DNA from 4 places in the Nonomuraea antimicrobica genome. Region 3 is predicted to be linked to each of the others. Evidence: riboswitches for the same ligand, from Rfam matches in the RefSeq annotation. Region 3 holds a riboswitch; each other region holds the start of a gene.
What was found. A riboswitch is a leader RNA that binds a small molecule or an ion and turns the genes downstream of it on or off. The one in region 3 is predicted to bind cyclic di-AMP.
Positions count from the first base shown of each region.

Region 1: it holds a riboswitch for cyclic di-AMP, as region 3 does, so the genes downstream of both, ABD844_RS24705 (C40 family peptidase) here and ABD844_RS16790 (hypothetical protein) in region 3, are expected to answer to the same signal.
Region 2: it holds a riboswitch for cyclic di-AMP, as region 3 does, so the genes downstream of both, ABD844_RS02120 (glycoside hydrolase family 25 protein) here and ABD844_RS16790 (hypothetical protein) in region 3, are expected to answer to the same signal.
Region 4: it holds a riboswitch for cyclic di-AMP, as region 3 does, so the genes downstream of both, ABD844_RS31300 (CHAP domain-containing protein) here and ABD844_RS16790 (hypothetical protein) in region 3, are expected to answer to the same signal.

Region 1 covers NZ_BAAAZP010000090.1:155,069-158,267, forward strand. Annotated here, with positions in the region: gene serA (phosphoglycerate dehydrogenase) at 1-394, shown strand, start outside; gene ABD844_RS24700 (SSI family serine proteinase inhibitor) at 1,003-1,392, shown strand; gene ABD844_RS24705 (C40 family peptidase) at 1,511-1,915, opposite strand; cyclic di-AMP (ydaO/yuaA leader) riboswitch at 2,225-2,366, opposite strand; gene ABD844_RS24710 (3-isopropylmalate dehydrogenase) at 2,465-3,199, shown strand, end outside.
Region 2 covers NZ_BAAAZP010000007.1:14,298-17,496, reverse strand. Annotated here, with positions in the region: gene ABD844_RS02125 (NACHT domain-containing protein) at 1-1,124, shown strand, start outside; gene ABD844_RS02120 (glycoside hydrolase family 25 protein) at 1,192-1,977, opposite strand; cyclic di-AMP (ydaO/yuaA leader) riboswitch at 1,990-2,132, opposite strand; gene ABD844_RS02115 (metal-sensitive transcriptional regulator) at 2,490-2,771, shown strand; gene ABD844_RS02110 (heavy-metal-associated domain-containing protein) at 2,799-3,011, shown strand; gene ABD844_RS02105 (hypothetical protein) at 3,008-3,199, shown strand, end outside.
Region 3 covers NZ_BAAAZP010000067.1:17,503-20,701, forward strand. Annotated here, with positions in the region: gene ABD844_RS16780 (MDR family MFS transporter) at 1-974, shown strand, start outside; gene ABD844_RS16785 (DUF5302 domain-containing protein) at 1,024-1,224, shown strand; cyclic di-AMP (ydaO/yuaA leader) riboswitch at 1,386-1,520, shown strand; gene ABD844_RS16790 (hypothetical protein) at 1,699-2,412, shown strand; gene ABD844_RS16795 (alpha/beta fold hydrolase) at 2,480-3,199, shown strand, end outside.
Region 4 covers NZ_BAAAZP010000109.1:6,565-9,763, forward strand. Annotated here, with positions in the region: gene ABD844_RS31290 (RNA polymerase sigma factor) at 1-486, opposite strand, end outside; gene ABD844_RS31295 (YciI family protein) at 665-1,105, opposite strand; gene ABD844_RS31300 (CHAP domain-containing protein) at 1,304-2,017, opposite strand; cyclic di-AMP (ydaO/yuaA leader) riboswitch at 2,030-2,167, opposite strand; gene ABD844_RS31305 (Gfo/Idh/MocA family protein) at 2,284-3,199, opposite strand, start outside.

The DNA.
Region 1 (3,199 bases), on a different contig from region 3:
GGTGACCAGCTCCGAGAGCCCCGACTGGCGCAACGTGGTGACCGTGCGCGGCGTGCTCGCCGACGGGCGTACGGTCTCGGTGTCGGGCACGCTCTCCGGGCCTCGCCACATCACGAAGATCGTCGAGGTCAACGGCTACGAGATGGAGATCGAGCCGACGGCCCACCTGTGCTTCCTCACCTACACCGACCGTCCCGGCATCGTCGGCGTGGTCGGCCGGCTGCTCGGGGAGCACGGCATCAACATCGCGTCGATGCAGGTGGCCCGGGACGTCAAGGGCGGCAAGGCGCTCATCGCGCTGACCGTCGACTCCGCGATCCCCGCCGACATCGTCGAGCAGATCGTGACCGAGATCGGCGCCGAGAGCGGCCGATCGGTGGACCTGGAGGACTGACCTCCTTCTGTCCTTCCGTCCTGTCAGGGCCGTCACCCGATCCCGGGTGGCGGCCCTTTCTGTGTCTCATCATGCGAGATACTAGGACATCCAACGAGATGCCTCAGGTATTGTGGCTGTGATGCGCCAGGTTCTTGTACTCATTACCTGCCGCGGCGGGGCCTGTTAGGGCAGGTCGACGGCTCGCCGCGGAGATCGGCGCCGGTGTCGGCCAGTAAGTCCCTCAGTTAGACCCTCCGTCCGGTCCGTGACCCGGACCGCGAGATCGGGCTCGGTCGGATTCGCGACCGGAGTCCGGCTTCCCCTCCTTTGGAACGCATCCGCGAGAAGAGATGAGTCACATGTACGAAATGTATGCCTGGAACCGTGCCGAAGACCACGACGACGAGGCGGCCGAGGCCGTGCAGATCGCGCTGGACCGTCGCGACAACGGCGGCGCCCCCCAGAACTCCAGCCGGTAGGGCCCTGCCCCGTCCGTGCCGCTCCTGGTGACGCGGCGGCATGTCCGCACGTCAGGCCGGTGACAGGGGTACCGACACCTTCCCTCGTGGATACGTAGAGTGCTGATAGCGTCGCGCTTCGTATCCGTTCGAGGTGGAGGTTCCCCCATGTACGCTGCCCTGATCCGGCGCGCCGCCGCAGTCGCCCTGCCCGTCCTGGCCGGCGCGGCCCTGTTCGTCACCCCCGCCCACGCGCAGGCGGCCGAGCTGCACATCGTCAAGCACAACCTGCCCGCGGGCACCGCCGAGCGCTGGGTCCTGACGTGCCACCCCGACGACGGGACGCATCCCGACCCGTTCGCCGCCTGCGACCGGCTCCGCCGCATCGGCGGTGACCTGGAGCGGATCAGGTTCCGGCCCGACGTGCCCTGCCCGCGGATCTTCGACCCCGTCCGCGTCGAGATCAACGGCTGGTTCTACGGTCAGCACAAGCACTTCGACGAGCATTACCCCAACCCGTGCTTCGTGGAGAAGATCGCGAGCCCGATCGTGCCCTGACCGGGAGCGATCGCACCCGCGCCGGGGCCCTGATCGACGGGCCTGACCAGGGGTGAGGGAGCACGGGCGGCCCCGTCCGCGCACGGGGCCGCCCGTGGCTTTCCGCGCCGGCGGCCGGTCAGAGGGTGGCCGTGACGATGGCGTCGGCGGGGGTAGTGCGCTCTTCGACCACCTTCGCCCATTGGCGCACCCCCTTGGGGTCCGGCCGGACGGCGCCCACGAAGGCGGTTCTGCGCCAGTCCGAGAGCTTCTCCTCCTTCACCACGTCGCCCGAGTGCGGCGAGTGCACCATGTAGCCGGGCTTGGAGATCATCCCGACGTGGCCAAGGTCGCTGAAGAACACCAGGTCGCCGGGCTTGAGCTGGTCCCAGGAGATCTTCCTGGAGAACGCCGCGTACTGCTCGGTGGTGGTGCGCGGCAGTTCGATGCCGGCCGCCTCGTAGGCCCTGAGCATGAGTCCCGAGCAGTCGTAGCCGCTGTCGCTGGTGCCACCCCACACGTACGGGATGCCGCGCCTGTTCATGGCGAACTTGAGTGCCGTCTTCCAGGCGGGCTTCGGCGCGCTCTGCGCCCGGATGCGCTTGGTGTCCGTGACGGTCAGGGTGGTGGGGTCGTCGTCGGTGTCGGCTTTGGCCGTGTTGGCAGTGTCGGCAGTGTTGGCCGTGTTGTCCGTGTTGTCCGTGCGGGCCTGAGCTGCTGTGTCGGCCTGAGCTGCGGGGTCGGCCTGAGTGGCGGTGTCGTCCTGGGCCGTGGTGGCGGCCTGTGCTGCGGGGGTGGCCAGGATGAGTCCGGCGGCTCCCGCCGCCAGGACAATGGCGATGCGAGACAGAGCACTGTCCTTCCATGAGGCCGGCCGGGTTAGCTGACGGGCTCGGGCCTGGAAGACAGCCCTACGGCGGTGCCGATTCGCCCCTGGGGCTCACGTGGGTCCCCGGCTCCACGCAGCGGCTGCGTGGATTAGGCCCGACAAACACTAACGAAACGGTCAAGCAGTCGTAAACCCCCCAAAATCGGGCGTCCAGAAAATGAGATGCAGTGTTCGTCAGACGAGACGAGCCGGTAAGGTACCGCCATGGAGTCGCGTAACATCCGCCTGGCCGTCATCCCCGGGGATGGCATCGGCGCCGAGGTCGTCGCCGAAGGGCTCAAGGTCCTGGAAGCCGTGGGCACGAAGATCGAGGCCACGCACTACGACCTGGGGGCCGCACGCTATCACCGCACCGGCGAGACCCTCCCCGACGCGGTGCTCGACGAGCTACGCGGCTACGACGCGATCCTGCTCGGCGCCGTGGGCGACCCCAGCGTGCCGCCGGGCGTCCTCGAGCGTGACCTGCTGCTGCGGCTGCGGTTCGCGTTCGACCACTACGTCAATCTGCGGCCGGTCAAGCTCTTCCCCGGGGTGCGGACCCCGCTGGCCGGCGCCACGCCCGGCGACATCGACATGGTCGTCGTCCGTGAAGGCACCGAGGGTCTCTACGCCGGCACCGGCGGCGCGATGCGCCGCGGCACGCCGCACGAGATCGCCACCCAGGAGTCGCTCAACACCGCCTACGGCGTCGAGCGCGTGGTGCGTTACGCCTTCGAGAAGGCCCGGTCGCGCCCGCGCAAAAAGCTGACCCTCGTCCACAAGACGAACGTGCTCACCTTCGCCGGCGACCTGTGGCAGCGCACGGTCGACCGGGTGGCCGCCGAATACCCCGAGGTCACCACCGACTACTGCCACGTCGACGCGGCCTCGATGTTCTTCGTCACCCAGCCCGAGCGCTTCGACGTGGTCGTCACCGACAACCTGTTCGGCGACATCATC
Region 2 (3,199 bases), on a different contig from region 3:
AACAGGTGCGGTCCTGGCTGGTGAACCTGGCCTCCCACCTGCGCTGGCAGGCCGCCTACACCGCGGGGAAGGACCGGGCGCCGCCAGGACTGACGCCGATCGACCTCGTCCCGCACCTGCTGTGGCCGATCGGCGGGCGCGGCCGGGTCCGGGCGCTGCACTGCCTGTGCTGCGTGCTCTTCGCGGTCGTCGCCATGCTGGCGTTCTGGGCGGGTTCGGCCGTCGACGGCCCCGGTGACCTGCGTGGCCGGCCCGACGCGGGGCAAGGGCTCACGTTGGCGCTCATGGCGGGCTGGGTGGCCATCGCCACCGGCCTGTCGCTGTCGCCGTGGCCGTCCGCCGCCGGCGGGCGCGGCGACGTCCCGCGCAGGCGGCGCGTGATCGGCGGTCTGCTCGGCGCCCTGGCGGGCGGCCCCTCAGGGGCGCTCTGCGGCTTGGCCGGGCTCGCGCTGACCGAGGGCAGGGTCTTCGGGCCGGTCTTCGCCGTGGTCGCGGGCGCGATCGGGGGAGCGGTGCTCGGGGCGGTCATCGGCCTGACCGCCGCCGCGCGGTACGGGGCCGAGCGCATGACCGTCGCCGAGGCGGTCCGCGCCGAGCCGGTCACGCTGCTGGGCTTCGGACTGTGCGGCGCGCTCACGGGGCTGCCGCCGCTGCGCCTCGCGGGTGCGGGTCCCGTATCCCTGGCCGCGGAGGTCGTGGGGGCCTTCACCCTGGCCTTCGCGCTCGGGGTGGCCTTCAAGATCGCCACGGGCGGCTGGAGCGAGGACACGGAGCTGGCCCACCCGAGAGAGGCCCTGCACCGCAACCCCATGATCGGAGTGGCCTTCGGGCTCACCGGCGGCGTCGCCGCCTTCCTCGTCTTCGTCATGAACCAGGACGTCGTCGCGTCGCTGGTGTGCGCGCTCGTCGGCGGTGTGACGTTCGGCCTGGCCTTCGGCGCGATCGCCTGGTCCCGTACCATGATCGGGCTGGTCGTCGCGGCCGCGCGCGGCCTGCTCCCGCTGAGGCTGTGGACGTTCCTCGACTGGGCCTGCGAGGCCCGGCTGCTGCGCGTCAGCGGCGCCACCTACCAGTTCAGGCACCGCGAGCTCCAGGACTTCCTCACCCCGTCCGAGGGCGACTGAGGCCGCCCCCGGGCAGACGGGAGCGGCCGCCGCCATGGAGGCGACGGCCGCGTGTGCCCATCCCCGGTCAGGCCGTGGCCCGGCCCAGGCCGCGCAACTGGTCGGGGGTCAGCGCGGAGACGTTCTGGTCGATGGGGACGTCGGTGTACTGGTGGATGGTCCAGGACTTCCAGTCGGCAGGCGGGGCGAGCACGCCCTTGTCCCGGCTGTAGTGGGCGACCCAGAGCGGATACTGCTCAAGGCCCTTGCCGTAGGCGTCGGCGAAGTTCCAGCCGCTGTAGAACATCGGGGTGACCCCGGTCTTGGCCTTCACGTACGACAGCCACGTCTTGGCCCAGGCGTTGACCTCGGCGACGGACTTGCCGTCGGTCGTCTCCAGGTCCAGGACCAGCAGGTCGCCGCGCTTGGCGGGCTGGGAGTTCACCACCGACAGGAAGTGGTTGGCCTCGGCGATGGGGTCCTGGGCGGGGTGACCGTAGTGGTACGCGCCGCGCACGATGCCCTTGTCGCCCAGCTCACGCCAGTGCCTGGCGAACGAGGCGTCGCGGAAGTCCGTGCCCTCGGTGGCCTTGATGATGCCGAACTGGGCGGAGCTGGTGGCCCAGTTGTAGAGGGGCTCGTAGTTGGAGATGTCCAGGCCGTAGGTGAGCGCCCCGGCCTCCTCGCCGGTGCTCTGACGGCTCTCCTGCTGGGAGGCGTGGGCTGGGCCGTGGTCGTTGGCCGAGGCGAGCGCCGCGCCGGCCACGCCCGTGATGGCGGTGGTCGCTGCCAGGATCGCGCCGCCGACGGCCAGGGCGAAGTGCTCGGCGGGGCGTTTCTTCTTGGTGATCGCGGCAAGCCAGGGCTTGAGCATGAGCGGATTGACTCCTTGCTTCCATGCCGCCTACCGGGTTAGCTGACGGGTTCGGGACTGGAAGTGCCCTACGGGCTCGGCCTGGGCCGGCGTCCGATTCACCCCAGAAGGTGGGTCCCCGGTTCCGCGGGTGGCGGATTCGGCGGCCGCGCGTCGTCATCGGGCGGAGGCCCTGGACGGCGTACGGTCCGGTCAACGTCGCGGTAACGACTCGATGAGCTGGGGGTCAACGGGTGCACCGCAGCTCACAAAGTACAGATTTTCCTAAACAGGCCGCAAGTGGGGCAAAACCTTCCATGTCGCCCAGAGCCGAGAAACCCCTGCCAGTACGCGGATTCGAGGCCGGGTAAAGTTTCCCGCTCGCGCAAGCGCAAGCCCTCTGAGGGGCAAAATTCCCCGCCTTTCCGCCCGTGGCGCGGCAGGCGGGCCGCCGGCCTCGGGGCCGCCCGCGGTTGCCCGGAATACCATAGGGGGGTATGGTGTTGTTCCGGCGGCCGAGGAAAGAGGTGGACATGGCCGGATACAGCCACAACAAGCAGGACCACGCGCTGCGCCTGCGCCGCGTCGAGGGGCAGATTCGCGGCCTGCAGCGCATGGTCGACGAGGACAAATACTGCATCGACATCCTCACCCAGGTGTCGGCGGCGACGAGTGCGCTGAAGTCGTTCTCCCTGTCGCTGCTGGAGGAGCACCTGGCCCACTGCGTCGCCGAGGCCGCCCAGAAGGGCGGGCCGGAGGCGGAGGCCAAGGTCAAGGAAGCCACCGACGCCATCGCCAGACTCGTACGTTCCTGACCGGACCGGATTGAAGGAGAGATCGCTATGAGCACCACCGCCACCTACACCGTCAAGGGCATGACCTGCGGCCACTGCGTGAGTTCGGTCAAGGAGGAGGTCGGCGAGGTGGCCGGGGTCACCCAGGTGGAGGTCGACCTGGCGACCGGGCTGCTGACCGTGGACAGTGACGGCTCCGTCGACCCGGCGAAGATCGTCGCCGCGGTGGAGGAGGCCGGTTATGAGGTGGCGAACCGGTGAACACCGCGACCAAGCTGGGCTCGTACGTGCTGGGGCTGGCCGTCGTCTTCGGCGGCGCCCTGGGGGTGGGCAACGCGGTGGGCCCGATCGGGGCTCCCGCGTCTATGACGGAGGACCACACCTCCATGACGGGCGCCGCGCCGACGCCCGCCGCGAGCCCGAGCGCGAGCGAGGGGCACGGGGAGCAC
Region 3 (3,199 bases):
CCGACCACGCGAGCTGGCGCTGGGCCTTCTACGTGAACGTGCCCCTCGGGATCGCGCTGGTCGCCATCATCGTCTCGCGGCTGCCGCACCGGCCGGGCACCGGCGGCGGGCGGCCCGACTACGCCGGGATCGCGGTCTTCACCGTGGCCGTCAGCGCCCTGCTGCTGGGGCTGACGGAGAAGGGGCTCGACGGTCACACGTGGACCGACCTCCCCGTGGCCGGGCCGATCCTGCTGGCGCTCGCACTGCTGGCGGTCTTCGTGGCGGTGGAGCGGCGGGCGGCCAGTCCGATCATGCCGCTGGGGCTGTTCGCCAACCGCGGCTACACGCTCGTGAACGTGATCTCGTTCTGCACGGCCTTCAGCATGTACGCCGGGGTCGTCTTCCTGCCCCGCTACTTCCAGGAGGCGCTGGGGGCCGGTGCCACCGAGTCGGGCCTGCGGATCTACCCGATGATGCTGGGGATGGTGGCGGGCAGCGTGCTGATGGGCGCGCTCATGTCGCGGACCAGGAGGTACAAGCCGTGGCTGCTCGCGTCGCCGTTCCTGCTGGTAGCGGGCTCGCTGGCGTGCTCGGGGCTGGCGGTGGACAGCGGCGGTCTGGCGGTGGCGCTGTGGATGCTGCCGCTCGGGCTGGGCGTGGGGCCCATGTTGTCCGGGCTGACGGTGGTCGCGCAGCAGTCGGTCGAGCCCCAGTACATCGGCACCGCCTCGGCGAACCTGACCTTCTTCCGGCAGATCGGCGGCTCGGTGGCGCTGGCCGTCGGCGGCACGCTCTACACCTCGGAGGTCGCCGCGACCGCGCCCGTCCACGGTCTGGCCGCCGCGCACGCCTCCGCGGCCTCGGTGGTCATCCCGGCGCTCGGGGTGGCGGGCGCGGTGATCGCCCTGGTGGCGCTGGTGGCGCTGCCGAACAACCGGCTGCGTACGCCCGCCACGCCACAGTCCAAGGTCGAGGCCGGTTTCGCGTCGTGACCGGTGCCGTGCGAAGCTGTGACTTGTCCCCAATACCTTGGAGGTCCTCATGGCGGATACACCGGAGCCGGAAGTCAGCGAAACTCCCGAGGACGAGATGAAGCGCAAGTTCCGCGAGGCGCTGGAGCGCAAGCGCAACCAGCACGCGGGCTCGGGCGCGGGTGGCAGGGGCGGCGACCCATCGAAGATCCACGGGGCGCACGGTCCGGCTGCGAGTAAAAGATCGTTCAGGCGCAAGAGCGGCGGCTGAGGCTGGAATTCTCCGGGGGTACGGGATGCCGTGCCCCCTTTTTCTTCCCGGTCAAAGGTAGATCTTTTGTCCGATTCATGATGAAACGTTGGCAATGTCCGGTTCCGTCATTACAGTAATCGCCATTACCAGCCGGTGACCTAGTCCTTACCCAGAAGGGCAGCCGGCCGGCGCCGAATCCCGAACCCCCTCGGGAGCCGGGGAACCACCTCTTGGGGCGAATCCGGCCTGTGCCGGTAGGGCATCTCCACGCCCGAACCCGTCAGCTAACCCGGTAGGCGTGATGGAGAGGACATACCCCATGCACCAGCGCGTCGTACCCCCAGGCCGCTTGCTGACGGCCGCCAACTGAACGGCCCCCTTCCTCAGGTTCGCATCGTGCGCTCTGCGTAGTGAAACGCCCAGCGCTGTGCCCCGCTGCGCCGTTTTTCGGGCGCAACCTCCCTGTCCCCCCGTGAAGGGTGTTGCTGTTCCATGATTGCCTGTTTTGGTCTGCGTTCCCTCGCCATCCTCACCGCCCTCGCGGTCGGCGCGCTCGTCCTGGTCGGCACCGCCGCCCACGCCGACTCGGCCGACAACGAGAAGATCCTGCTCAAAGGCTCGACCACGGCCTCGTACTTCTGGGACGACTCCTCGGGCCGCGCCGGCGACACGGGCCTGCCCGCCAGTGGCAAACCGATGCAGAAGGGCCTGGCCGCGAGCCCGAGCTGGCCGCTCATGACCGAGGGCTACGTGGTCTACAAGGGCAAGAAGGCGCCCTTCTTCGTGGGCGACCGCGGGCCGGGCGAACCGTCGAACCGCGGGATCATGCTGGACCTCGACGCCAAGACGTTCGCCGACCTGACCGGCGGCAGCTTCAACTCCGACACCCTCGGCGTGGACGGCGTCGGCGGCCAGGGCCACATCGAGCTCGACTACGTGATCACCAAGTGGGGCGACGGGGTGGGCAAGAAGAACCACCCGGTGCCGTTCTCGACCGGCGCCTGGGCCGAGCGCGACAACAACCCGGCCACCCCTCCGGCCGACCAGGAGCCCCCGGCGGTCGACGGCGACGCGGACGGCGCGTCCGGTGACGGGGTGGAGAACCAGGGCGGTTCCGTGAGCACCGTGCTGGTGGCCGGCACCCTGACCGCCGCGGGCGCCGCGCTGCTCGGCAGCGACCGCCTCCGCCCCCTCCTCGTGCGCTGAGACTCCTTCCTCCGCGAGCACGGGCCTTGCTTTACGCCGCCCGGACCAGAATGACATTCTGGTCTCCGTGACGACCCGCGTAGCCGCGAACGGCATCGAAATCGCCTACGAGAGCTTCGGCTCTCCAGAAGGACGCCCGCTGCTCCTGATCATGGGGCTCGGCGCCCAGCTCATCCAGTGGGACGAAGCGCTCTGCGAACTCCTGGTGGAGCAGGGACACCACGTCGTACGGTTCGACAACCGCGACACGGGCCTGTCCACGCACCTGCACGACCTGGGCGTTCCCTCGGCGGGGGCGCCCGCGCCGTACCTGCTGGACGACCTGGCCGACGACACCGCCGCGCTCATGGACGCCCTCGGCCTGCCCGCCGCCCACGTGGTGGGGGCCTCGATGGGCGGCATGGTCGCCCAGACGCTGGCCATCCGGCACCCCGGGCGGGTGCTGACCCTGACCTCGATCATGTCCACGCCCGGCCCTTCCGTGGCCCCGCCCACCGAGGCCGCGGCGGCCGTCCTGACGGGCCGGCCGCCCGCCGACCGCGCGGCGGTGCTGGAGCAGGCCGTACGCACCTGGTCGACGATCGGCTCGCCCGGCTACGAGCTGGACCGGGAGAAGATCGTCGCGCGGGCCGGGCTGGCCTACGACCGCTGCTTCGACCCGGCGGGGACGGCGCGGCAACTGGCCGCCATCATGGCCTCGGGCGACCGTACGGAGCTGCTGGCCGGGGTACGGGTGCCCACGCTCGTGCTGCACGGGGAGGCCGACCCGCTCGTCCCGCCGGCCGGC
Region 4 (3,199 bases), on a different contig from region 3:
CGTGCGCTTGGCGCGGACGACGCGCTGCGCCACGGTGGGCTCCGAGACCAGGAACGCCCGCGCGATCTCGTCGGTGGTCAGGCCGCCGAGCACGCGCAGGGTCAGCGCCACCCGCGCCTCCATCGACAGGGCGGGGTGGCAGGCCGTGAACACCAGCCGCAGCAGGTCGTCCTCGATCTCGTCGATCTCGGGAAGCTCGTCCTCCAGGTCGATGCGGTGGCCGAGCTCGACGAGGTTGCGCTGGAGGCGTTCGTTCCTGCGGATGAGGTCGATGGCGCGGCGCTTGGAGACCGTCATCAGCCAGGCGCCGGGGTTGCGCGGCACGCCGGACTCCGGCCACTGCTCCAGCGCGGCGACCAGGGCGTCCTGTGCCAGCTCCTCGGCGAGGCCGACGTCGCGCACCAGCCCGGCGAGCCCGGCGATGAGCCGGGCCGCCTCGATCCGCCAGACCGCCTCGATGGTGCGATGGGTGTCGGAAGCCGTCACCGGCCCATGAGACCAGCCCCGCCCCTCCCGCCGCAACCCGCTGCCGCGCGCCAGAGCCGGAGCGCCCGAGCCGGAGGCCGGTGCCGGAGGGACGGCGCCGAAGGGGTGGTGCCGGTGGGACGGCACTGAAGGGTGGTGCCGATGGGACGGCGCTGAAGGGCGGCGTCGGTGGGACGGGTCACGCGTCGGGGGTGTCCACGCGCAGGCGCTCGCGCAGCGCCTCCTCGCGCTCGCGCTCGTCCACGGGCATCGAGTCGTCCGGTACGTCCGAGGCGTCGAACACCTGCCACACGTCCAGCCCCACCCCCTCGTGCCCCGGCGGCACCGGCACGCGCAGGGCCCACTCGACGGCCTCCTCCCGCGACTTGACCTGGATCAGCCAGAACCCGGCGATCAGCTCCTTGGCCTCCGTGAACGGCCCGTCGATCACGCTGGCCCGGCCCTCGCTGTAGGCAATCTGGGCGCCGTGCGAGCTGGGGTAGAGGCCCTCGGCCGCGAGCAGCACCCCGGCCTTGGCCAGGGACTCGTTGTAGGCGTGCATGTTGTCCACGAGCTCCTGGCTGGGCAGCGTCCCGGCCTCCGTCTCGGCGTTGGCCTTGCCCACGATCATGAACTTCATCGGTGTCGTCTCCTTCGGGGCGAGTGGCGGCCCCGGTGGCCGTCCTCGTCGACGCGTCGAACGGCCGGGCCGCGGATCGACACTACGCCGTCAAGTCGTCGTGGGGTCGTGCGCGGGAACGCGACGAGCGCGCGGCCCGGGACGGGGCCGCGCGCTCGGCGGAGGGGGTAGCGGGGAGTGGAAGGCGCAGATGGTGCGTCAGGCGGCGTAGTCGGGGTAGCCGTAGCCGACGACCTGCGACTTCGGACGGACGCGCTCCTCCACCTTGCCGTTGCCGGTGTTGCCCTCGACGGTGGAGATGGTGCCGTCCTGGTTGTCCTTCAGCACGAAGCCGACGTGCTGGATGTCGTTCAGCGCCTTGCTGCCCCCCCAGGAGAAGAACACCACAGCGCCGGGCTTCGGGACGGTGCCGAAGCGGTTGTTGGCCGCGAACCACTTGGCGTGGGTCACGGTGTAGGCGTCCCAGCCGATCTGCCGGCGGGCGCCGGTCTGGTCGCCGACCCAGGAGACGAACATCGCGCACCAGGCGGCGTTCAGGTACGCGGTGCGGTTGCCGCCGTCACGGGCGATGGTCTCGGCGGCTCGCTGCGAGTCGGCGTACCACTGCTGGTACTTGGTGCCGCCGCCGTAGACGTTCTCGGAGGTGCCGATCTGGGACTTGGCCAGGGCCAGGACCTGCTCGGCGGTGACGTTGACCTTGTTCTCGCTCTCCGCGCCGTCCTTGTGGGCGGCGACGGCGGCGTCCGGGTGCCTGGCTCCGGTGGCCGTGGCGACGCCTATCGCGGAGTCGGCGCTGGCCGTGACGGCGTGGGAGCCGAGGGCCGTGGCGATGACGGTCGCGCCGACGAACGTGCTGACGAGGGCGCGGACCAGAGGGCTCTTCGAGGTATCGGTAATACGGTGCTTGGCCATCGAGGGGGTTACTCCTTGCTTCCATGCCGCTTACCGGGTTAGCTGACGGGTTCGGACGTGGAAGCTGCCCTACGGCACCGAAGTGCCGATTCACCCCAAGGAACGTGGGTCCCCGGTTCCGCCCGCAGGCGGATTCAGCGGTCACAGGACGATCCTGTGATCTGTCGTGCGATGGTCGACACAGCCGGACAAACCGGTCATATGCCTCAAGTAGTCATATAAGGTAATGCATGAGGCAAGGGGATGACAAACCCCTAAACGCGATGTCAGTCCAGTTGTCTCCGCGCGGCGGCCAGAAGCCCCATCATGGCAAGGGATTCGTCGAGGGGCATGATCGAGGATTCGGTCTTTCCCTCGGCCACCGCGGCGCGGACCTCGCGCAGCTCACCGGCGTATCCGTTGTCGGCGGGATCGAGCACCAGCTCCTCCGGCTCCATGCCGGGCCCGGTGAGCAGGATCCGCTGGGGCGCCCAGAACGGCGCCGCGATGTCCGCCCGCATCGATGTTCCGACAACGCCGGCCTGGTTCGGGTAATTCCCCAGCAGCGACGACGCCACGAGCGCGTGCCGTCCCCCGGGGTAGAGCAGGAGCCCGGCCACCTCCGCGTCCACCCCGGACGGGGCCAGCGAGCCGGTGACGCGCAGCTCGGAGGGCGCGCCCAGGAGCAACTGGGCCAGGCCGAACGGGTAGATCCCCAGGTCGAGCAGGGCGCCGCCGCCCAGCTCCGGCGCCCACAGCCGGTGCGCGGGGTCGTACGGCGCGGCGAAGCCGAACGTGGCCTGCACCGAACGGATCTCGCCGAAGCGCGGGTCGGCCGCGATCTGCTGGATGAGGGGGTTGAACCTCATCCACATCGCCTCCATCAGGAACACGCCCGCCTCGCGCGCCAGGCGTACCATCTTCGCCGCGTCGTCCACGGTCGCGGCCAGCGGCTTCTCGCACAGCACGGCCTTGCCCGCGGCGATGGCCGCCTCGGCCACCTCCAGGTGCTGCGCGTGCGGCGTGGCCACGTAGACGGCGTCCACGGCCGGGTCGGCGCACAGCTCTGCGTAGGAGCCGTAGGCCGACTCCGCGCCCAGCGTCGAGGCCAGGTCCTGCGCCCTGGTCAGGTCTCTGGATCCGACGGCGGCCACCCGCATACCGGGCTCCGCCACGATCGCCGCGCCCACCCTGCGGGCGATG